4 regions of the Mesorhizobium sp. M1396 genome follow, and region 3 is predicted to be linked to each of the others. Evidence: predicted binding sites of a transcription regulator. Region 3 holds the regulator's gene; each other region holds the start of a gene.
What was found. The regulator LexA, encoded in region 3, represses DNA repair genes until DNA is damaged. The targets are predictions, from matches to a motif close to TGTTCNNNNTGTGTTCNG.
Positions count from the first base shown of each region.

Region 1: the regulator LexA is predicted to act here: its motif matches at 2,272-2,289, upstream of NKH02_RS07980 (single-stranded DNA-binding protein).
Region 2: the regulator LexA is predicted to act here: its motif matches at 1,101-1,118, upstream of NKH02_RS30805 (PA0069 family radical SAM protein).
Region 4: the regulator LexA is predicted to act here: its motif matches at 4,674-4,691, upstream of NKH02_RS09440 (DNA recombination protein RmuC).

Region 1 covers NZ_JAMYLA010000009.1:68,342-74,362, forward strand. Annotated here, with positions in the region: gene NKH02_RS07970 (MarC family protein) at 72-701, shown strand; gene NKH02_RS07975 (OsmC family protein) at 726-1,151, opposite strand; partial or broken gene NKH02_RS34535 (DUF2306 domain-containing protein) at 1,462-1,608, opposite strand; gene NKH02_RS07980 (single-stranded DNA-binding protein) at 1,652-2,173, opposite strand; gene NKH02_RS07985 (ArsR/SmtB family transcription factor) at 2,397-2,711, shown strand; gene NKH02_RS07990 (SRPBCC family protein) at 2,708-3,217, shown strand; gene NKH02_RS07995 (ATP-dependent Clp protease proteolytic subunit) at 3,241-3,846, shown strand; gene NKH02_RS08000 (hypothetical protein) at 3,931-4,224, shown strand; gene uvrA (excinuclease ABC subunit UvrA) at 4,939-6,021, shown strand, end outside.
Region 2 covers NZ_JAMYLA010000071.1:13,892-19,912, forward strand. Annotated here, with positions in the region: gene NKH02_RS30805 (PA0069 family radical SAM protein) at 1-1,026, opposite strand, end outside; gene NKH02_RS30810 (glycosyltransferase) at 1,176-1,694, shown strand; partial or broken gene NKH02_RS34600 (GFA family protein) at 1,880-2,101, opposite strand; gene moaB (molybdenum cofactor biosynthesis protein B) at 2,240-2,794, opposite strand; gene NKH02_RS30825 (4-(cytidine 5'-diphospho)-2-C-methyl-D-erythritol kinase) at 2,781-3,680, opposite strand; gene NKH02_RS30830 (hypothetical protein) at 3,707-3,892, opposite strand; gene NKH02_RS30835 (S49 family peptidase) at 4,034-4,894, opposite strand; gene NKH02_RS30840 (tRNA1(Val) (adenine(37)-N6)-methyltransferase) at 4,974-5,774, opposite strand; gene NKH02_RS30845 (putative signal transducing protein) at 5,774-5,998, opposite strand.
Region 3 covers NZ_JAMYLA010000044.1:40,129-46,149, reverse strand. Annotated here, with positions in the region: gene gltX (glutamate--tRNA ligase) at 1-411, opposite strand, end outside; gene NKH02_RS25010 (ComEC/Rec2 family competence protein) at 514-2,982, shown strand; gene lexA (transcriptional repressor LexA) at 2,976-3,728, opposite strand; gene kynU (kynureninase) at 4,174-5,421, opposite strand; gene kynA (tryptophan 2,3-dioxygenase) at 5,504-6,021, opposite strand, start outside.
Region 4 covers NZ_JAMYLA010000011.1:69,699-75,719, forward strand. Annotated here, with positions in the region: gene sugE (quaternary ammonium compound efflux SMR transporter SugE) at 1-289, opposite strand, end outside; gene NKH02_RS09420 (hypothetical protein) at 497-622, opposite strand; gene NKH02_RS09425 (transglutaminase-like domain-containing protein) at 959-1,768, shown strand; gene NKH02_RS09430 (cation diffusion facilitator family transporter) at 1,916-2,881, shown strand; gene NKH02_RS09435 (GFA family protein) at 2,944-3,348, shown strand; gene NKH02_RS09440 (DNA recombination protein RmuC) at 3,370-4,641, opposite strand; gene def (peptide deformylase) at 4,745-5,275, shown strand; gene fmt (methionyl-tRNA formyltransferase) at 5,596-6,021, shown strand, end outside.

The DNA.
Region 1 (6,021 bases), on a different contig from region 3:
CTGTTCCCACCGACCGGGCTTTGCTCTACCAATGCCATGGTACGGGCCCTGCCCGGCGGGAGGGGTCAGAGATGCCGAGCTTCGACAGCCTGTTCAACGCCTTCGTCACCATTCTCGTGACCATCGATCCGCCCGGGCTGGCGCCGCTGTTCCTCGCCGTGACACGAGGCATGAACCGCGACGAGCGCCAGCAGGTGTCCGTCCGCGCCTCGATCATCGGCTTCCTGGTGATGGCGCTGTTTGCGGTTGCCGGCGCCTCGATCCTGTCGGTGTTCGGCATCACATTGCCGGCCTTCCGCGTCGCCGGTGGCTTCCTGCTGTTCTTCATCGCCTTCGAAATGGTGTTCGAGCGCCGGCAGGACCGCAAGGAGAAGATCGGCGACGTCGCCATCACCAAGGACATGATCCACAACATCGCTGCCTTCCCGCTGGCGATCCCGCTGATCGCCGGGCCCGGCGCGATTTCGGCGACGGTGCTGCTCTCCGGTTCCTTTCAGGGATTTGCCGCGCAGGCGGCCCTGGTCGGCATCATCTTCGCCTGCCTCGCCATCACCTATCTGGTGTTCGTGCTGTCGGAACGCATCGACCGCATCCTCGGCCAGACCGGGCGCTCGATCCTGACCCGGCTGCTCGGCGTTATCCTGGCGGCACTGGCCGTGCAGTTCGTCGCCGACGGCATCAAGGCGCTGATGGCGGGGTGAACGGCAGTGCCTACTGCCTTCCGCCTAATTCACGGCCGCATCGATCACTTCGAAGTCGTGAGTGATCGCAGCGGTCTTGGCCAGCATCGCCGAAGCCGAGCAATATTTTTCGATCGAAAGGTCGATTGCCCGCTTGACCTTGTCGCTGGACAGCGCCCGGCCCTTGACCACGAAATGCATGTGGATGCGCGTGAACACTTTTGGCTCGGTTTCCGCCCGGTCGGCGTCGAGTTCGACCACGCAATCCTCGACCGCTTCGCGGCCCTTTTCTAGAATATGGACGACATCATAGGCCGAACAGCCGCCGGTCCCGATCAGCACCAGTTCCATCGGGCTCGGGCCCGGCGTCTTGCCTTCCGGTCCGGGCGCGGTTCCGAACACGACCTTGTGGCCACTGCCGGACTCACCGACGAAGGTGCGCTCCTCGACCCACTTTACGCGTGCTTTCACCTGACATTTCCTTCCAATTTTGCGGTCATCCGCCTCTAAAACCGAAGAGGATCACGGCCCGGCTCGCGCGACGCCAAAGACGACGTCGTGCACGACCCTGCCCGGCAACAGCGTGAAGATGCCGGCGCCGGCCAATGCAAAGACATACAGCGCGATCATCGCCTTGCGATCCTGGCGATGCAGTGATTGTGAGCATGCCACAGCGGCACGGTGACCAGCACCAGGATCGACAGGAAATGGATCGGACTGAGGGGCCGATGAGCCGGATCTGATGAATCCAGAAACTCGAGTCGGCGATGACCAGCATCAGCGCGGCCCACACATAGCCCGCGATGCGATGGCTCGGCGTTCCCTTCGGCAATGCCAACTGCGTTGGCCCTATCGCCAGTGCGGCGAAGGCCGCAAAGGCATGCCAGGGTATAGGAGAGGGTGCGGCAAGCAGCGGGTCCTGCGACATTGTCCCCTCTCCGGTGACTGCCCCTCAATACGATCGATTGTCCTCAGAACGGGATTTCGTCGTCCAGTTCGCGCGACGAACCGCCACCGCCGCCACTCTTGGCACCACCGCCGCCGCCGCGATTGAAGCCTTCGCTCGGGCTGGACTGGCCGAAATCGGAACCACGGCTGCTGCCACCGGCATTGCCTCCGATCTGGCCGCCCTCACCCTGTCCGCGTGCGTCGAGCATCTGCAGCTCGCCCCGGAATTTCTGCAGCACGACTTCCGTCGTGTACTTGTCGGCGCCGGTCTGGTCCTGCCATTTGCGCGTCTGCAGCTGGCCCTCGACATAGACCTTCATGCCCTTCTTCAGATACTGCTCCGCCACCTTGGCGATGCCCTCATTGAAGATGACGACGTTGTGCCACTCGGTTTTTTCCTTGCGCTCGCCGGAATTCTTGTCGCGCCAGCTTTCCGACGTCGCGATGCGGATGTTGACGACCGGCTCGCCCGAGTTCAGGCGGCGGATTTCAGGGTCCGCACCGAGATTACCGACCAGAATGACCTTGTTGACGCTACCCGCCATGATATTTCTCCGCTCATCCAAAACCAATTTTTGTCGCAGCACCTTACAGGCTGCGGGCGTCGGCCGCCTGCTAAGGCTGGCTTTTCCCACAAGGTTTTTGTTCCCTTTTCGTTCTTATCCGCACTGCCGCTTATTGTCAAGGAATGGCAGCATCGCCGGAGCCCACATATGGGTTTGAAAAGAACGCTTGCCAAATCGATAAGTATCCACTTATGCTTTTGTCATGATCGAAGCAGAGATTTTCCGGGCCCTGGCCGACCCGACGCGCCGCGCCGTCTTTGAGCGGCTCGCCGCTGGTGAAATGACGGTATCGGAATTGCGCACCGGCATGATGGTGTCGCAACCGGCGGTGTCACAGCATCTGGCGGTGCTGCGCGGCGCCGGCCTGGTGGTCGAGCGACGTGCCGGCCGCAATGCTTTTTACCGCGCCGATCCGCAGGGGCTCGCCCCCTTGCTCTCCTGGATCGAACGCTACCGGACCTTCTGGCCGGAACGCATCGAAAGATTGAAGGCGGTTTTGAAGGACATGGACCAATGACGAACGTTCGATCGATGAAAGCCGACCAAAACCATCGCGAGATCTCTCCCGATGCGATCGAGTTCGAGTACGACCTTGCCGAGCCGCCGGAAAAGGTGTGGCGGGCCCTGACCGTGCCGGAGCTGCTCGCCGCATGGATGATGCCGAACGACATCAGGCCGGAGACCGGCAATCGTTTTGCCTTCGTCGGGCCGGATGCAGCGATCGAATGCGAAATCCTCGACGCCGAGCCGGAGAAGCTGCTGCGCTATTCCTGGCGGGAGCAGCCAGGCGACGCCGCGCGGCAGGATCGCCTCGACGGCCCGTTGGACAGCATTGTCACCTTCACACTTGCCCGAACCGTTTCCGGCGGCACCCATCTGCGCATCGTCCATGACGGCTTCGCCCGCAAGGCAATGCCCGCTGTCGCCATGGCGTGCGCTAGCTGCCGGCTTTCGCTCGACGCCAACGGTACACGCAAGCCGATCGCCGCAAACACGCTTCGCCGCTTGCTGCGCGCAGCCTGAACAAGGACAATGGAGAGAAGATCATGAGCGGTGTTGCCAGTCTGGTGCCGATGGTAATCGAGCAATCGAGCCGCGGCGAACGCGCCTTCGACATTTTCTCGCGGCTGCTGCGCGAGCGCATCGTCTTCATCAATGGCGAGATCAACGACGACATCTCGGCGCTGGTCTGCGCGCAGTTGCTGTCGCTGGAATCGGACAATCCCGACAAGGAGATCTCGCTCTATATCAACTCGCCGGGCGGCGTGGTGACCAGCGGCTTCGCCATCTACGACACGATGCAATACATCAGCTGCCCGGTGTCGACCGTGTGCATGGGCTTTGCCGCCTCGATGGGTTCTTTCCTGCTGATGGCGGGCACACCGGGGCGTCGTATCTCGCTGCCGAACGCCACCATCCTGCTGCATCAGCCGCTGGGCGGGTTCCAGGGCCAAGCCTCCGACATCCAGCGCCATGCCGAGCGCATCGTCCAGACGAAACGGCACATGGCCGGGCTCTATGCGCAGCATTGCGGACGCACCTATGAGGAGGTCGAACGCACGCTGGACCGCGACCACTTCATGACCGCCCGCGAGGCCCAGACCTGGGGCATCGTCGACCACGTTTTCGACACGCGAAAAAAGGCGGCATAAAGCCAGGCCCGGCTTCCTGCCGGCTTTCGAAGATTTGATGATGCCGGTCTGGTCCCATCGGGGGCAGGCCACTATAGTCCTGGGATGATCGACACTCATCCACCCAGAACATTGCACCGTGTCATCGCCGTTGTAGCGCTCGTGTGCCTTTCGAGCGGCACGGCCTTCGCCGGCGACAGCTCGGCGCAGGCGCAAAAAGGCGCCCTGCCCGGCGTGGCCGGCGACTATCGCATCGCCAAGCCGGCTCCCGAACCCGACGATGCATATCCCGGCAACGGCAACGGCCAGTTCAAGATCGGCGATACGGATGTCAGGATTTCCGGCAGCATCACCGTCGATCTCGGAGCCGGCTCAATCGGGCAGCCCCGCCACCGATAGTGGTGCCGGCGTGCTGCGCTGGCATATCGCCAACAAGACATCCGCACATAAAACGGCCCCGCCGTGCTTTGCGCAAACGGACGGGGCCTTTTTGGATCTAAAATCCAACTTCTACCGGGGGCGTACTGCCGGCACTAGATTTCGGATGCAACGCGGCGTCAGCCGACGATCCGACTGCAGTCTCTGATTTTTACGGGGTATGGCAGGTCACGGTTTGTCGGGTGGCGCAAACGCTAAACCCTGGCACTTATGCCTGCCGCCGCTCCAGTAACGACTGGAACCCTGTGGGACGATCCGGTGGCGTCATAGCTCCGCTCCTTTTTGTCCATTGCGACGTTGTCGTCCGAAGCACAAATCGCTAATGCCTGCGGCGTCTCGCAGGCCGCCTCTGGGCGGCGAGACCATCGAAAGACGGCCGGCTTCGTTGACTGCCGAAGCTTGCCTCCAGGAGCCGGCGCCCGTCAAGCTTCAATAGCCGGTTACCGAAAAATGTGATCGTCGGGAGGTTACGTGCAAGTCAGTTTTTGCACAGCTTTGTCAGGAGCGTGTTCGGTCTTTGTTCTTTCTACTTGCCCGTTCACGCGAAAGACGCTTAAACGGCTTTTGTCGGGAATTGTGGCGTCTCTCGACGTGGCGGCAAAACTACCTACATAGGGGATGGCTGGGAAAACCCGCCATTCCAGGAAATTCCAGATTCTGAGGCGGCGACCGGCGATGGCCGACCATAAATATCTTTCCATTCGCGGGGCGCGCGAACACAATCTGAAGAATGTCGATCTCGACCTGCCGCGTGACAGCCTGATTGTCATGACCGGCCTGTCGGGTTCCGGCAAGTCGTCGCTTGCCTTCGACACCATCTATGCCGAAGGCCAGCGCCGCTATGTCGAAAGCCTTTCGGCCTACGCCCGGCAATTCCTCGAAATGATGCAGAAGCCTGACGTCGACCAGATCGACGGCCTGTCGCCTGCCATCTCGATCGAGCAGAAGACCACCTCGAAGAACCCGCGTTCGACGGTCGGCACCGTCACCGAGATCTACGACTATATGCGCCTGTTGTTCGCGCGCGTCGGCATCCCCTATTCGCCGGCCACCGGCCTGCCGATCGAGAGTCAGACGGTTTCGCAGATGGTCGACCGCGTGCTGGCGGTCGAGGAAGGCACGCGCCTGTTCATCCTGGCGCCGATGGTGCGCGGCCGCAAAGGCGAGTACCGCAAGGAACTGCTGGAACTGCAGAAGAAGGGCTTTCAACGCGTCAAGGTCGACGGCGTCTTCTACGAGATCGCCGACGTGCCGGCGCTGGACAAGAAGTACAAGCACGACCTCGACGTCGTCGTCGACCGCATCGTCGTGCGCGGCGATCTGGCGACGCGGCTCGCCGACTCCATCGAAACGGCGCTGAAGCTGGCCGATGGGTTGGCGGTAGCCGAATTCGCCGACAAGCCGCTCGACTCCAGCCAGACCGGCGAGGATTCGGTCAACAAGTCGAAGAACGAGACGCATGAGCGCATCCTGTTCTCGGAAAAATTTGCTTGCCCGGTCTCCGGCTTCACCATTCCGGAAATCGAACCGCGCCTGTTCTCGTTCAACAACCCGTTCGGTGCCTGCCCGACCTGCGACGGTCTCGGCAGCCAGCGTGCCATCGATGGCAATCTGATCGTGCCGGACGAAAACATCTCGCTGCGCGACGGCGCCGTCAGCCCGTGGGCTAAGTCGACCTCGCCCTATTATACACAGACGCTGGAGGCGCTGGGCAAGGCTTATGGCTTCAAGCTTGGCGACAAGTTCAGGGATCTGACC
Region 2 (6,021 bases), on a different contig from region 3:
ATAGGGACCGGCGCCCTTCATGCGCTTGCCCCATTCCGAATCGTAGTCCTTGCCGTCGCGCATCGAGCGGATCAACGACATCACGTGACGGTAGCGGTCAGGATAGTGGCGCAGCAGCCAGTCCTTGAAGATTGGGCTGACCTCCAGCGGCAGGCGCAGTAGGACATAACCCGCCTCGCGCGCGCCGGCGGCACGTGCCGAATCGAGAATCCGTTCCATCTCCGGGTCGGTCAGGCCGGGGATGATCGGCGCCACCATGACCGAAGCCGGAATGCCGGCATCCGAAAGCTGCCGGATCGCCTCCAGCCGCTTGGTTGGCGTCGACGCCCGCGGCTCCATCGTTCTGGCCAGCATCCGGTCCAATGTCGTCACCGACAGCGCCACCTTGGCCAGCCCCCGTTCGGCCATGCGCGACAGGATATCGATGTCGCGCGTCACCAAAGCGGATTTGGTGACGATGCCGACCGGATGACCACGCGCTTCCAGCACTTCGAGGATCTCGCGCATGATCCGGTATTGCTTCTCGATCGGCTGGTAGGGGTCGGTGTTGGTGCCGATGGCGATGGTGCGCGGTTGGTAGCCGTCCTTCGACAGTTCCTTGTCGAGCAAGCGCGCCGCATCCGGCTTGGCAAACAGCTTCGATTCGAAATCGAGGCCCGGCGACAGGCCCATGAACGAGTGCGTCGGCCGGGCAAAGCAATAGACACAGCCGTGCTCGCAACCGCGATACGGGTTGATCGAACGGTCGAAGGAAATGTCGGGCGATTCGTTGCGGGTGATGATGGTGCGTGGCTTTTCGACCTGCACTTCGGTCTTGAAAGGCGGCAGTTCCTCCAGCGAATTCCAGCCATCGTCGAACACATGCCGGCTGACCGGCTCGAACCGGCCCGACGGATTGATGCCCGCCGACCTGCCGCGGTTGCGGTCCGGACGGACACGCATGCCACTCTGCTCGATCATCGCATTGGCCATCTCGGCCCGTCCAGCTCCGAAAGCCGCAATGTCGGCGCGCACGATCTGTTCCATCTTCGCCCGCTCCCAGGGACTGTCGGTGTTGTGTCGAATCGCTCTGTTCATGAAATTATTCCTATTTTGTCGATGAGAACAAAGCAAGAACTTTTTATGCTTCGCTGGATAACTGGCGCCGTGCCGCGCTTTCCGCTATTCGGCTAATGATGCTCAGTGTTCTCATCGAGACGTGCAATGACGAGGAAGGCCTTACCCGCACGCTCGCCTCGCTGATTGGCGGCGCGGTCGAGGGCATGGTGCGTGACGTCATCGTCTGCGACACGGGCTCAACCGACCAGACGCACCGTGTGGCCGAGCATGCCGGTTGTCAGTACGTGACGGGCGGCATCGCGGTGGGGATTCGGCAAGCCAAGGGGGATTGGTTGCTGCTCCTGGAGCCGGGCGCACGATTGATGGAGGGCTGGATCGACGCGGTCGTCGACCATACGGCCAGGCAAACCACGGCGGCACGGTTTTCGCGGGCGCGGGGCAGCCGTACGCCGTTCCTGGCTCGCGTCTTTTCCCCAAACCGCGCCTTGGCCGATGGATTGCTGATCAGCAAGCGTCAGGCCGCGGCCAAGAGTGCCGTCAGCGCCGAGGCCATCGCCCGCGGCTTGGCGACAAAGCGGCTCGACGCCGAGATCTGGGTGGCGCCGGCGAAACAGGAACGTCGCCCCCCGAGGTGATTTTTTGCAGCTTGGCGCTGCGCTCGGCTTTCGGCATCGAAGTCGACAAGGACCGGCGCCTGTTTGAACGGCTCTCGGTCGTCCAGCGCGTTGATGATGACGATAGCCCTTGTGTAGTCTCTGGCGATTGCATCGTCCTCTCCGGCGATTGCGGCGACATAGACGCCGCACTCCCGGCAGATCAAATAGTCGCCCGTCCTCAGCCCGAATTGGTATTTTTGCAATCGCGCCTCGTCCTTGACCGAGATGATCAGTCTGCCGTCCGGATCGGCAACGGCGCGCGAACCATGTCTGACACAGAACGAGCATTGGCAGGCGCGAACTTCGATTTGCGACGCATCGAGCTCGGTTGAAAATGCAAGGCGTATGTTGCCGCAATGGCATCCGCCGGTATGCGTGGTCATCATATGCGCCTTGTCGTGATGGCGATGATCGCCTTCAGGCAAGGTACTTTTGCGAGGTCCGGTTTGGAATGGTGTTTCGAAGGGCACCGGTGCTGTTCTGCCTGGCAAACGCGGCGTGGAGCCGACGCTTCGCCTCGGCTTCTACGGAGCCGATTTGCCGCGTCGCAAATGCTCGTCCAGGCGCGGCATGATCTCGACGAAGTTGCACGGCATGTGCCGGTAGTCGAGCTGCGCCTTCAGGATGCCGTCCCAGGCATCCTTGCAGGCACCGGGTGAGCCCGGCAGCACGAAGACGAAAGTGGCGTTGACGACGCCCCCGGTCGCCCGGCTCTGGATCGTCGAGGTGCCGATCTTGTCGTAGGAGATGCGGTGGAACACTTCCGAAAAGCCGTCCATGCGCTTTTCGAAGATCGGCTCCAGCGCTTCCGGCGTCACGTCGCGGCCGGTGAAGCCGGTGCCGCCTGTGGTGATCACGACATCGATATCCTTGTCCCGCGACCACGCCAGAACCTTGTCGCGGATTTTTTCGCGGTCGTCGGTAACGATGTCGCGGGCAGCCAGGGTATGACCGGCCTCGGTGATGCGGTCGGCCAGCGTCTGGCCGGATTTGTCGTCGGCAAGGCTGCGCGTGTCGGAAACGGTCAGCACCGCGATGCGCACGGGAATGAAGGAGCGGCTCTCGTCAATTCTGGCCATCGGCTCCCTCCGATGCGATGCTGCGCGTCGCCGCGACGAACCAGTCGGGCTGGCGGCCGCGGATCTCGGCGGCGGCGCGCTTGGCGACATTGCCTGTTTCAAACAGGCCGAAGCATGTGGCGCCCGACCCGGACATGCGTGAAAAACCCGATCCAGCTTTGTTAAGCCAGGAAAGCGCCCTGCCGATGGCGGGCTGCATCGCCAGCGCTGCCGGCTCGAGATCGTTGCGGGTGATCTCCAGCCAGTTGCGCAGGCTATGAAAATCGATGCTGCGTGGCAGCGGCGGCAAGGCTTCGTTGTCGCGACGAGAAAGTGCCGCGAACACATCGGCCGTCGACATCGGCGTGCCTGGATTGACCAGCACCAGTCCCAGCGCCGAAAAATCCGGCACCATCGACAGCTCGTCACCGATGCCGCCCGCGACCAGCGGCTTTGCCGCCAGGCACATCGGCACATCGGCGCCAAGCGAGAGGCCGATCCGCGCCAACTCGGTGCCATCGATATCCAGTGCCCATATCTCTGCGAGCCCGCGCAGCACGGCTGCCGCGTCACTCGAGCCACCGCCGACGCCCGAGGCAACCGGCAGGTTCTTTTCAAGCCGGATGACGACCGGTGGGGTTTTCTCCAGTCCGGCTTCTGTTCGCAGGGCATCGCGCGCCCTAAGCACAAGATTGCTGGCGTCGACAGGAACGGCCGGCGCGTAGCGGCCGGACACCGTAAAATCATCGCTGTCGGCGAGCGCGAGTTCGACCCTGTCGCCAAAACGCGTGAACACCGCCAGGGTCTCGATCAGATGATAGCCATCGGGGCGCCTGCCGGTGACATGCAGCGCCAGATTGATCTTGGCATGCGCATGCCAGGTGCGTGAACCGGTGTCGGTGTCCACCGCGTCAGTCACATGTGAAATGGTGCTTAGTCCTTGGCCAGCCGGTATTCGCCGGTCTTCGGATCCTTGACCAGCGTGCCCATCGTGCCGTTGGCCGCCTGCTTTTCGGTACGCCGTACCTTGGCGGTCACGCGCTCGGCTTCGCGGATGAAGGTGCGATAGCCGAAATAGGCGGCGACGCCAACCACGGTGAAGAAAATGATCTGCGGCATACCAAAACTCCTCCCACGCTGGGCCGGCGAAGGCGGCCGGTCGGGTCGGTTGATGCATGTCGCCCAAAAGTGGATCCGGTTTTGGGAAAACGACATGCATGAAACTTCAAGTCCCTCATGCTAGACGGTTTCGCCGATTTTTCAAAGCCCGAAGCGCGCCCATAATGCGCGCTCTTCCGCCGCATCGATCACGCCGCTGGCGGCGGCGGCGGCGATGTCGGGCGCCGAAAAGCCCATTCTCGAGCCGAATAGGCCGAAGCGGCCGAGAAGACCGCGCGGCGCCGTGATCAGCCTGAGCTGGGTCTTCTCCCCGAAGCGGGTCTTCAGCACCGTCCGCATGTCGCCGAGCGCATCGACCAGGCCGAGTTCAAGGCCCTTGATGCCCGTCCAGAACAGGCCGGTGAACAGGTCCGGATCGTCTTTCAGCTTGGTGCCGCGCCGCTCCTTGACGAGGTCGATGAACGTGCCGTGCACCTCGAGTTGCAACGCCTTCAGGCGTTCGACGTCTTCCTTCTTCTCCGGCTTGAACGGATCGAGCACTGCCTTGTTCTGGCCGGCTGTGTGGACACGGCGCTCGATACCGATCTTCTTCATCAGTTCCGGGAAACCGAACGAGGCCGACACCACGCCGATCGAACCGACGATGGAGGACGGATCGGCGAAGATCTCGTCGCCGGCGACCGCGATCATGTAGCCGCCCGATGCCGCGACATCCTCGACGAAGACCAGCACCTTTTTGTTCTTTTCCGTTGCCAGGTCACGGATGCGCTTGAAGATCAGCCGCGACTGCACCGGCGAGCCGCCGGGCGAATTGATCGAGATGGCGACCGCCGGCGCGTCGTAGGAAAACGCTTTCTCGATGAGACCGGCGGTGGAGGCCAGCGACAGGGTTGGCCGGAACTGGCCGCCGGCCATGATGGTGCCGTGCAGCCGGATGACCGGAATGGTGACGACGGTGGAGCGCCAGGATTTCGGCAGCAGGCGGTTGATAAGTCGTTTCACGAGGGCACGGTCTCCGGTCGATGGGTTGCTGGCATGTAGGGATTCCCCGGCCAACAGCAATGTGGGCCCCAGGAATAGCTCAATCTCCGAACAGCGAGGCAAGCCCGTTGGTGATCATTTCACTGCGCTCATCAGGACCGTTGCCCGACTGCGAGTGCAACATCAGCGGCGGGCGGATGGCAAGTCTTCCTCGTGCGCCGAGTGCCGCCCGCACAATGATGCGGATCGCCGCCGCGTCTGGGCGAGAGTGGACGGCAAGCATCTCGGTATCGCCGAAGCGCCCTGCGATCGCATCTAGAATGGAACCGAGCTGGTCGGGCCGCGCGATCACGGCAAGCCCGCCGCGCGGCCTGACCACCGCGGCGGCACTTCTGATCCAGCTCTCGAACAGCCCGTCTTCCATGACATGGGCCTCCTTTCGCAAGCGATCGGGCGTGGCGCGGTCCCGTGCGGCGTTGAAAGGCGGGTTCATGATGACGAAGTCGAAGTCGTTGTCGGCGAGGCCGGCGGCCGCGCGCGCCCGGCCCGACACCGTGACATCGGCGACCAGCACGGACGCCCGATCGCTGAGATGCGCATTGCCGGGATGGGCAAGGGTGGCCGCCGCGAAGGCCGCCATTTCCGGCGCGCGTTCGACAAGCACGGCCTCGGCCGCCAGGCAACGCGAAAGCACCGCCAGGCCCGCGGCCCCGGCTCCGGCGCCGAAATCGGCCAGACGCCCGCCAAAGGAAGATGGTACGGACGCCGCCAGCATCATCGCATCCATGCCGGCGCGATGGCCGCCCTGCTTGGGCTGCACGAGCCAGAACCGGCCGCGATGGAAAGCATCGACCGTATGGGCCGGTGTGTCCGGGATAAGGGTGGCCGGCGCGGCGGGCATTATTTTCCACGGATCTCGTTGGCGATGCCGGCATCCGTCAGGATGCGCCGTGCCGCGTCGGCCTTGTCGGCGTCGACCATGACGCGCCGCGGCAGGATGCCGAGGGAGCCGTCGAGCACGCTCATGTTCTGGTCGGCGACGAAACAGCCGATCCCGGCATCGCGCATCAGCGATTCGACAAAGGAGATGATGACGGCGTCGTTGGTGCGAATGAGCTCTATCATCGGGCGAAACTCTCAGTTTGCGG
Region 3 (6,021 bases):
CGCAGGCGCCTCTGAGGGGGCACGGTCGCGCCAGCGGCCGTCATAACGGGGCGGCAGGCCCTTGGCTCTGGCGGCCTCGCGCATCGCCTCCAGTTCGGCCGGCGTGGCATAGCAATAATAGGCCTTGCCCATGCGCACGAGTTCCTCGGCCACCTCACGGTGGCGCGGCGCACGCTCGAACTGCGACACCGGCTCGCCGTCCCAGCTGAGGCCAAGCCAGGAAAGCCCGTCGAGAATGGCAGCGGTCGCGGCATCGTTGGAGCGCTCGCGATCGGTGTCCTCGATGCGCAGCAGCATCGTGCCGCCGGTGTGCCTTGCATACAGCCAGTTGAACAGCGCCGTGCGCGCGCCGCCTATATGCAGGTAGCCGGTGGGCGAGGGGGCAAAGCGGGTGACGACCTTGTCGGACATGGAACTCTCGGAAACCATCTGAAGCGGGGTGCGGCTGCGCGGACTTTCGCGCGCCCGGCGTTCATGTAGCATAGGGTGTCGAGGGCGCAAGGGGCAGACCCGATGGCTGGACGAGGCTGGGGCTCGGATCAGGGCGAGGACGCTGTCACTGGCGTCAGCGAGCGGTCCCTGTTTGCAGCGCCGTTGCCGGCTTCATTGCCGCCGCCATCGCCCCTCGTGCCGGATCCCGGCAAGGCGCCGTTGCAAGCGGATGCCTCCGCCCCGGTTCCAGTTGCCGAAGTCGGCAGGATCGTGCGCGTACGCCGGCAAATCGGCCGGATTTCGCTGCCGCGCCTGCGCCATGGCGTGGCCATGGCAGCGGGCCTGGAACTCGACCGAGGCGTGGCCTTCCTGCTGGTGCCGGTCTGCCTGGCGAGCGGAGCGATCGGCTATTTTTCGCTGGCGGCGGAACCTGACTTCGCAAAGCCTGTCGCAGTTGTCATCTTGGCGGGGCTCTGTGCGCTGGTCTCGCGTTCCTGGCCGAAAACCCATCTGTGCTTCATGGCGGCACTTTTGTGCGCGCTCGGCCTGCTCGCCGCAAAGGTCGAGACATGGCGGGCGGGAACGCAGATGCTGGGCTCGGAAATCTCGACGCAAGTGACCGGCCGCGTCGTTTCGCTCGACCGGATGGAGAGCGGTCGTATCCGGCTGACCATCGACGTCACATCGACTGCAAGGCCGAAACTGCGCTATGCGCCGGAGCGGGTGCGACTTTCGGCGCGAAAGATCCCGGCGGACATGATCGCCGGCTCCCTGATCACTGGATATGCCAAGCTGTTGCCGCCGACCGGGCCGGTGCGGCCGGGCAGCTACGACTTCTCCTTCGACAGCTATTTCGCCGGCATCGGCGGCAGCGGGTTCTTTCTCGGCAATCCAAAACTTATCGTCACCGATGACGGCGGCATGCCGATATCGGCCCGCCTTTCCTCGGGGATAGAAAAAGCCCGTGAAGCGATTGCCGACCACATCAGGGGCAGCGTCGGTGGCGCCGAGGGCGAGATCGCCGCGGCGCTGATCGTCGGCGTGCGCGCCGGCATTCCCGATGACATCAACGAAGCTATGCGGCGTACCGGCATCTACCACATCATCTCCATTTCCGGACTGCATATGGCGCTCGTCGCCGGCACCATCATGGGGTTGCTGCGCGGCGCCTTCGCCTTGTTTCCGGACTTTTCCGCGCGTCGTCCGGTCAAGAAATACGCCGCCGTCGCGGCACTGTTCTCGATCGCCGCCTATCTCATCATCTCAGGCGTCGTCGTCGCCGCCGAGCGCAGCTTCATCATGCTGGCGGTGATGCTGATTGCCGTGCTGTTCGATCGGGCGGCACTCACCATGCGCAATCTAGCAGTTTCGGCGATCGCCGTCATCGTGGTGTCGCCGCATGAAGTGGTCGGCCCGAGTTTCCAGATGTCCTTCGCCGCAACCGCGGCGCTGGTCGGCGCCTATGCCGGCTGGTCGGAGCATCGTGCGGGAAAGACGAGACCACCGCCGCCAAAGCGGTCGCTGCCTGGTTTCCTGACGCGAAAATTCCTGCTGGCGGCAGGCGGCCTTTCCATGACTTCCATCATCGCCGGCGGCGCCACGGCGCTGTTTGCCATCTGGCATTTTCAGCGTGTGTCGCCGCTCAGCCTGTTCGCCAATCTGGCGATCATGCCGATCGTATCACTGGTCGTCATGCCTTTCGCAGTCCTCAGCGCACTGGCGATGCCATTCGGCGCCGACGGCCCCTTTCTTTATGTAATGGGCAAAGGCCTGACGGCGATGATCGCAATGTCCGGATGGATTTCCGAGCGTTCGCCAGTCGACGCAATCGGCTTGATTTCGCAGCAGTCTGTTCTTCTGGTGGCGATTGCCCTTGTCATCGCGACGATGGCGACGACATGGCTGCGGCTGGCAGCTCTTCCTTTCGCGCTTGCCGGCCTGCTGACGGTCTCGGACACGCGCGCACCCGACGTGCTGATCTCGGAGGACGCACGGCTGGTTGCGTTGCCGATCGGCGGCGGCGAACTCGCGGTCAGCCGGGCCAGGCCGAACGAATTCACCGTCGACAACTGGAAGCGTGCGCTGACATCCGAAAGCATCATCGTGCCGGAGGTGTTCGACGAAGGCGACGGTCAATTCGACGTCGCGGATGCGGCTGAAATGCCGCCCGGAGCGCCGTTCTATTGCACATCAGGCGTTTGTCTCGCCAGGCATCCGTCTGGCGCGTTCATTGCCTATATCGAGGACCGAAAAGACACCTGGAAAGCCTGTGGTTTCGCCGACCTGATCGTCATCAATGACGCGACGGCCTATGACGCCTGTCACAACCCGCTGGTTCTGGTCATCACCAAACGGCAACTGGCCCGCAAAGGCAGTGCTGCCGTCTTCTTCGATCGCCAATCGGCGACCACGCCGGCGACAATCAGCTTCGCCGTGGACAGGCCATATCGACCCTGGCACGCGCAACGCAAGTTTTCGCGCGAGGCGAGAGGCCTGCCGCCCTTCAAGAGACCCGAGAAGCCAGTCGTTAAACCGCAGCTGCCTCAGTAGCGGCGGATCAGGCCAACGAGCTTGCCCTGCACCTTGACCCTGTCTGGCCCGAAAATACGGGTTTCATAGGCCGGATTGGCGGCTTCGAGAGCAATCGAGGCGCCCTTGCGGCGGAACCGCTTCAGCGTCGCTTCCTCTTCATCCACCAGCGCCACGATGATCTCGCCAGGGCTCGCCGTATCGGCATTGCGGATGATGACGGTGTCGCCGTCGAAGATGCCGGCCTCGATCATCGAGTCGCCCTTGACCTCCAGCGCATAGTGCTCGCCGCCCATGATCATGTCTGGCGGCACCGAGATCGAATGCGTCTGGTGCTGGATGGCATCGATCGGCACACCGGCGGCGATGCGCCCCATCACGGGGATCGACACGGCGGCGACCACGTCGTCGTCATTGCCTGCTGAAGACATCCGCGAAGACGCTGGCCTGATCTGCCGGCCAAGGCCGCCCTGGCCGAGACTGGCCTGACCAAGACTGCCCTGGATGACGCTTGGAGAGAACTTCTTTGCCGCGTTGAGGCCGGGTGCGATCGAGTCCGGCAGCCGCAGCACTTCCAGCGCGCGTGCCCGGTTGGGCAGCCGGCGAATGAAGCCGCGCTCTTCCAGTGCCGTGATCAAACGATGAATCCCGGATTTGGAGGCAAGGTCGAGCGCCTCCTTCATCTCGTCGAAGGATGGCGGAATGCCGCTTTCCTTCAGGCGTTCATGGATGAACATCAGCAGTTCGTGTTGCTTGCGCGTCAGCATGGCGGCCCCCAGGGTACCTGAAACCAGAATCGGAAAAACAAACCCAGAACAAACACTATCTGTTCCAGTTGTGTTCCGCAACTGTTTAAAGTTTAATGAATTTATTAGGGGGGTCGAAATTATTGGCGCTCGCCAGCGGGCCTCGTCGACGACTGTATGCCGTCACAATGCGCTTGCCGGCATTGAAATTGTTATGGTTAATGGGCTGTGGCCCACCCTTGGCTCAAGCCTGGCATGAGCTGCCCATGGATCCGCGACGGGCGCATTTCCAGCTTTCCGGGCGTTCGTTTGCCGTGAACGAAACGAAGCCAAAATGCCAACCTTGGTTAATCTATTGCAGCCTGCGCCGGCCACCAGCGGCGAACGCATTCGCGAGTTGAAAAATTCGTCCTCCGTCATCCGACCTGGGGGCAAGACGCGACAACAGATCGTCGGGACGGCCGCGTCAGGTCACGGCCTCCTTGACGGCGAAACGCTGGTCCTTCCATGCACTCGTGCGCAGAATGTCTTCCAGCACCTCGACCGCCAGCCACACGTCCTTGTAGCCGACATAGAGCGGCGTAAATCCGAAACGGATGGTTGACGGCGCGCGGAAGTCACCGATCACTCCGCGCTCGATCAGCGCCCGCATGATTTGATAGCCATGATCGTGAAGGAACGACACATGGCTGCCGCGCCTGGTCGCGTCGCGAGTGCTCTCCAGCGTGAGACCATAGGCGCCGCACTTCGCTTCGACGAGCTGGATGAACAGTTCGGTCAGCGCGACACTTTTCTTTCGCAATGCCGCCATGTCGACGTCGTTCCAGATGGCAAGCGCGCCTTTGAGCGCCCGCATCGACAGGACCGGCTGCGTGCCGCACAGAAAGCGGCGGATACCGGTGCCGGCAACATAACCCCGTTCGAAGGCAAAGGGCCGTGCATGCCCCCACCAGCCGCTGAGTGGCTGGCTGATCTCGCCGTGGTGGCGCTGGGCGGCATAGATGAAGGCTGGCGCGCCCGGACCGCCGTTGAGGTACTTGTAGGTGCAGCCGACAGCGAAATCAGCATTTGCATGATCGAGCTCGACCGGCAGAGCGCCCGCGGTGTGGCAGAGATCCCAGACGATCAGCGCTCCGGCCGCATGAGCCTTGCGCGTCAGCGCCGTCATGTCGCGCAGTTCACCGGATTTGTAATTGACGTGGTTGACCAGCACCACCGCGACGCTTTCGTCGATCAGCTCTTCGATGGTTGGCGCGTCGACGCCCGCGAGGCGCAGCAAGGCGCCATCCCGGGTCGAGGCCACGCCTTCGGCGATGTACAGGTCGGTGGGAAAACTGTCACCCTCGGCGACGATGGCCAACCGGCCGGGCCGCATCTCCATCGCCGCATGCAGCACCTTGTAGATGTTGGTCGACGTCGTGTCGCAGACGACGGTCTGGCCGGCCGCGGCTCCGATCAGGCGTCCAAGCTGATCGCCGAGTTCGATCGGCATCTCGAACCATCCGGCTGTATTCCAGGCCCGGATGAGATCCTGGGCCCATTCCTGGGTCGCCGCCTGCTGCAGCTCGCCGAAAACGGCATGAGACGCTGCTCCAAGCGAATTGCCGTCAAGATAGATCACCCCCTCCGGCAAAATGTAACGATCGCGCATGGCACGCAGCGGATCCGTGGCATCCATCGCTTCGATCGCAGCGAGATCAGGAATTCCACTCATGGTCGTTCAGTCCTCGGTTGTTCGCGAAGGGTTCCCGCTGCAAGCGCGTCCCCTCGGTGTGCCTGTTCTCATTTCGATGATGTCAGAGCCGGGTGCGGACCGTCCACAGCTCCGGGAACAGCACGACCTCGAGCATCTTCTTCAGGTACGAAGCACCCGACGTGCCGCCGGTGCCGCGTTTCAGGCCGATGATGCGCTCGACCGTGGTGACATGATTGAAGCGCCAACGGCGGAAATAGTCCTCGAAGTCGACCAGCTTCTCGGCCAGTTCGTAGAACATCCAGTAGCGCTGCGGGTCGCGGTAGATGGTCTGCCAGGCGACCAGGACCTCTTCATTCTCGGTTCGCGTCTCACGCCAGTCCGTGCGCCTGGCATCAGCGCCGATATCGAATCCGTTGCGCGCCAAGAGCAGCAGCGCTTCGTCGTAGAGCGACGGCTCCGCCAGGATCGCCTCCAGCTTTCCGCTGAGGTCTGGCCGGTGCTTGTGCGGCCCGAGCATGGCGAGGTTGCGGTTGCCGGCCATGAACTCGATGGCGCGATACTGCCAGGACTGGAAACCCGAGGACTGGCCGAGCGCGTCGCGGAACTCGGTGTATTCGC
Region 4 (6,021 bases), on a different contig from region 3:
TGCCGCCGACAATGAGCGCGATGCAGGCTAGCCTGATCGCGGTGGCCGGCTCGCCGAGCAGCCAGATGCCGAGCAGTGCCGTGCCGACGGTGCCGATGCCGGTCCACACCGCATAGGCGGTGCCGACGGGCAGTGCCTTCAGCGCCAGGCCGAGCAGCGTGAGGCTGACGATCATCGAGGCAACGGTCAGCACGGTCGGCACCAGCTTCGAGAAGCCATCAGTGTATTTGAGGCCGATTGCCCAGCCGATCTCGAACAGGCCGGCAAGAAAGAGAAAAATCCAAGACATCGACAACGCTCCATCATGGCATCGGACCGAAAAGTATTTTTCGGAGTCCGATGACCAATCAAACAATGACGGGTCGTCCCGACCGGATTTCGGGGAAGGCGCGAGGTCGTCCTCGCCATGCCAATATAAGAATTTCGGGCGCTCGATCGACAACGACCGGCACACCGTTGCCGGTCGCAATCCCATTCCGAAGCGAATTGGCCGGACCTACTTGTCCTTGAGCTTCATCGCTTTCACCGGCGGCGCCTTGAGGGCCGGAGCCGGGGCGGGCTTCTTGGCGTCCTTCTTCGGCTTGCGGGCTTCCTTGCCTGCCTTCATCGCACCTTTAGCCATGATTCGTTCCTCCGATTGCGGGAAGCGAAGTGAAACAAGAGAACCGCCCGACTGCAAGGGGTTAGCGACTGCCGTCACCGTCAGCGGATCGCTTTCAACCGGTTTCTAGAACTATTCACCGTTTCCTGGAAACGGTGAATAGTTCTAACTCTTTGTTTTGACGCAATTCCCAAGGGAAAACGCTATGCGTTTTCCCGGGAAAACCGCTTCACACTTTTCCTGGAATTGCTCTAATTTGCTCGTAAACCCTGGCGGTCCGTGCCATGGTCATTTTCGCACTGCAGCATCAACCCGTGCCGTCGCCGGGTGATCGTCAGGCAGGCCCTCAGGACGACAATGCGAATCCACATCGGCTGCGAGATGAGCTTCGACTTTCCTCAGGAAACGCCGCTCATCGCAATGCTGAATGTCCACTATTCGCGTGCCTCCGATCTCGAGCGGCCGGATTTCCTGATCTCCAACCCGCCGGTGCCGATAGAGAGCTACCGCGACAGTTTCGGCAACTGGTGCAACCGGTTCGTTGCGCCGCCCGGGCGTTTCACCTTCGGCACCGATGCCGTGATCCGCGATCCCGGCACCTTCGAGATGGGCGACCTGATGGCCTGGCAGCACGAGGTGCGCGACCTGCCGGCGGACACACTGCTGTTTCTGCTGCCCAGCCGGTTTTGCGAGAGCGACCTTCTGGCGAGCGAAGCATGGCGGCTGTTTGGGCATACGCCGCTTGGCATTCCACGCGTCCAGGCGGTCTGCGACTTCGTCCACAATCATATCGTCTTCAACTACGGCAACGCGCGGCCGACACGCACCGCCGCGGAGGCCTATCGCGAACAGAGCGGCGTGTGCCGCGACTACGCGCATCTTGCCGTCACCTTCTGCCGGGCACTCAACATCCCGACGCGCTATTGCACCGGCTACATCAGCGACATCGGCATGCCGAAGCCATGGGCGAGCATGGATTTTTGCGCCTGGATGGAGGTTTATCTCGGCGGCCGCTGGCATGTCTTCGACCCGCGCAACAATGCGCCGCGCATCGGCCGCATCCTGATCGCCTCCGGCCGTGACGCCGCCGACGTGCCGCTGACCCATATTTTCGGGCCGGGCACGCTCGCCGCCTTCAAGGTGTGGACCGAAGAGATCGTCGACTAGCCCGCCTTCCGCCAGCCAATCTCTAACCAGCAATGTCTTTGACGGACGCCAGCCTTGAACGAGCCCGCGGTTCGTGCGTTGTGATGCCTGTGGAGCTTCTGCCGTCTGGCCGTTAGGCTGGGTGCTCATCTAACGGGGACACACACCATGGCTGGGCATGGCGGCTCAAAAAGGGTGATCTACGCGGCGCTGGCCGGCAATCTCGCTATCGCGTTGACCAAGTTTGCCGCCGCCTTCTTCACCGGCAGCTCGGCGATGCTGTCGGAAGGCGTGCATTCGATGGTCGATACCGGCAATGGCGGCTTGCTGCTCTACGGCATGCATCGCGCCGCCCGTCCGGCTGACCGCACGCATCCGCTCGGTCACGGGCGCGAACTCTATTTCTGGAGCTTCATCGTCGCACTTCTCGTCTTTGCCGTGGGCGCCGGGGTCTCGTTCTACGAGGGCGTGATCCACATCATGGCGCCGGAACCGGTCGCCAACGTCAAGGTGAACTATATCGTCCTGGGCCTCTCTTTCCTGTTCGAAGGCAGCTCATGGCTGGTGGCGCTAAAGGAGTTCCGCAAGCAGAAGGGCGAGCAGGGCTGGCTGCGGGCAGTGCAATCGAGCAAGGATCCGAGCGTCTATACCGTGCTGTTCGAGGACAGTGCCGCCCTGCTCGGCCTGATCGTCGCCTTTGCCGGCATCCTGGCGGCCGAACTGCTGAAGAAGCCGGAACTCGACGGCGCCGCCTCGATCGGTATTGGGCTGATCCTTGGCGCGACGGCGATTTTCCTGGCCCGCGAAAGCAAGGGCCTGCTGATCGGCGAGCCGGCGTCGCCCGAAGTGCAGAGACAGGTGCTGGCGATCGCCCAGCAGGATCCGGCGGTGCGGCAGGCGAACGGCGTCCTGACCGTCCATATGGGGCCGGCGGAGATCGTTGCCGGCCTGAGTATCGAGTTCGAGGATCATCTGACGGCGCCGGAGATCGAAGCTTGCGTCGAGCGCCTGGAGGCGCGGCTGAAAAAGGAGATGCCGGAGATCACGCGGCTATTCGTCAAGCCGCAGACCACCGGCACATGGGAAAAGCGGAGCAAGCTGATCGAGACCGCGTCCGATCCGGCGCTGGACTAGCGCCGCGCCATTGCCTCACGGTCTTGCCTTGCTAAGATCAAAGAGACTTTGGAGGAACGACGATGAAAATCGACGGCGGCTGCCATTGTGGCGCCATCACCTACGAGGCGGAGGTCGACCCGGAGAACACCGGAATCTGCCACTGCATCGATTGCCAGCAACTGACCGGAACGGCTTTTCGCGTGACCGTGGGCGCGCCGGAAGGCCAGTACCGGATCACCAAGGGTGCGCCAAAGGTCTATATCAAGACAGGATCGAGCGGCGCCAAGCGCGCGCAGGGCTTTTGCGGCGAGTGCGGCTCGCATCTCTACGCCACATCGGTTGGCGACGGGCCGAAGGTTTATGGCATCCGGGTCGGCACGGCGCGGCAACGTGAACAGTTGGTCCCGAGAAGGCAAAGCTGGCATCGCTCGGCGCTGCCCTGGCTGCCGGAATTCCCGGGTATGACGACCAAGGAAGAGCAGTAGGGGCGGATCCGGCGCCGTCGCTCAGTCGTCGCCTTCGACGACCCTCAGCCTGAGCTGTCCGGTTTTCGAATCGGCGACGCGGGTGCCCGCGTCGACCTTCGCAGCGGGAGCCCGTGACGCCGCGTCCGCGGCGGCATCACCATCGGGTTGCGCGCCGAATTCCAGCGCCTCGATCTTTTGGCCGCGCTTGGTGACCTTCGACGTCGAAACCAGGATGTCGTCGATGTCCTTGGCGGACTGGCCGAAATGGACCTGCAGCTTGCGCACACGCTCGTCGACACGCGCAACGTCCTCCATCAGCCGGATGACCTCGCCCTGGATCAGATGCGCCTGTTCGCGCATGCGGGCGTCCTTGAGGATCGCCTGAATGACCTGGATCGACAGCATCAGCAGCGACGGCGAGACGATGACGACACGGGCGCGATGCGCCTTGTGGACGATCGCCTCGAAATTCTCGTGGATCTCGGCGAACACCGATTCCGACGGCACGAACATGAAGGCGGTGTCCTGCGTCTCGCCCTGGATGAGGTATTTTTCCGATATATCGCGGACATGGATCTCGATGTCGCGGCGGAAGGCCTGCGAGGCGACCTTCTGCAAGTCGGGGCCGTCGGCGGCGCGGATGGCATTCCAGGCTTCCAGCGGAAACTTCGCGTCGATGGCAAGCGACGGCGCGCCGTTCGGCATCTTCACCAGGCAATCGGGCCGGCTGCCGTTCGACAGCGTCGCCTGGAATTCATAGGCGCCGTGCGGCAGGCCGTCGGCGACGATCGCCTCCATGCGCGACTGGCCGAAGGCGCCGCGCGTCTGCTTGTTGGAGAGGATCGCCTGCAACTGCACGACCTGGCCGGCGAGCGACTGGATATTGCCCTGCGCGACATCGATGATCGCCAGCCGCTCCTGCAATTTGGCCAGGCTTTCATGCGTCGATTTGGTCTGCTCGGTCATGGTCTGGCCGAGGCGGCCGGTCATGGCATCGAGACGCTGGCCGATCGACTGCGTCAATTCCGCCTGCCGTGCCCCGAACACTTCGGCGATGGCGCCCATGCGGCCCTGCATCTCGGCCTGCGATTGCAGAATGCCGGCCATCCTTGTTTCGGCATCGCGGGCATGGTCGGCGGCTTCGGCCGCGGCGACGGCGCGCGCCTTGGCCGATCGCCATAGCGCGATGACGAGCGCCACGAACAGGCTGAGGAACAGAAAGGCGCCGAAGGCCAGCGCATGGCCGAGCGTGATCGTGGTGGCGCCAAGCCGGGCGACAGGTTCTGAAAGGATGGTGGTCAGATCATTCATGTGGACAGCATAGATGATTCGCACGGCTGACACAGATCAAAACGTGAACGAGCCTCAAGCCCGGCGGTTGACGCTTTTCGCTGGAGGTCTTAGGTGGAACGCCATGCCGATCAAGCCGCTCATCATCCTTCCCGACCCCATCCTGCGCCAGGTTTCCAAGCCGGTGGAGCGCGTCGACGCACCTTTGCGCAAATTGGCCGACGATATGTTGGCGACCATGTATGACGCCCCCGGCATCGGGCTGGCCGCAATCCAGATCGGCGAGCCGCTGCGCATGCTGGTGATCGATCTCGCCAAGGAAGACGAAGAGCCGGCGCCGCACGTCTTCATCAACCCGGAAATCCTGGAGAGCGCCGATGCGCGGTCCGTCTACGAGGAAGGCTGCCTGTCGATCCCCGATTATTATGCCGAGGTCGAACGCCCGTCCGCCGTGCGAGTCAAATATCTCGATCGCGACGGCAAATTGCAGGAGTTGGAGGCAGAGGGCCTGATGGCGACCTGCCTGCAGCACGAGATCGACCACCTCAATGGTGTCTTGTTCATCGACCACATCTCGAAGCTGAAGCGCGACATGGTGGTGAAGAAATTCAAGAAGCTCGCCAGGGACAAGGCGCCGGGCAAGCTGGTGGGATAGGGCTGGAGTCCACTCCAGGCCTGATGTTGGCGGCACAGCACCAAATGGAGATGCCGATGGCCGACTTCCTGATCAGAGACATTCCCGAGCCTTTGAAACGCGAAATCGAACTGGCGGCACACAATTCGCTCGGCTTTCGTCGCTGAAAGCGCAATTGGCGATGAATACGCCGAGATCATGGACAAAATCGAAGCGGAAAGGAAAAGCGAACTTGGTCGCCCGCGACTTTGACGGCCTTGACCTGAAGATCATAAACCCGTTTGAAGCGGGTGCCTGAGCCGGCTCACGGCGCGAGCAGAAGACAGGATATCGAAAGAAAAATGCCCCTTCGCGTCATCTTCATGGGCACGCCCGAGTTTTCGGTGCCGACGCTGCACGCCATTGCCGAGGCCGGTCACGATGTCGCCGCCGTCTATACGCAACCGCCGCGCGCCGCCGGACGGCGCGGACTGGAACTGACGCCGTCGCCGGTGCAGCGCGAGGCGGAGCGGCTGGGCATCGAGACGCGCACGCCCACATCGCTCAAGAGCGAGGCCGAGCAGGCCGCCTTCCGTGCCTTGCACGCCGATGTCGCCGTGGTCGTCGCCTATGGCTTGCTGCTGCCGAAGGCGATTCTGGACGCAACCCGGCTTGGCTGCATCAACGGCCATGCCTCGCTTCTGCCGCGCTGGCGCGGCGCCGCGCCGATCCAGCGCGCCATCATGGCCGGTGACTTGGAAAGCGGCATGATGGTGATGCGCATGGAA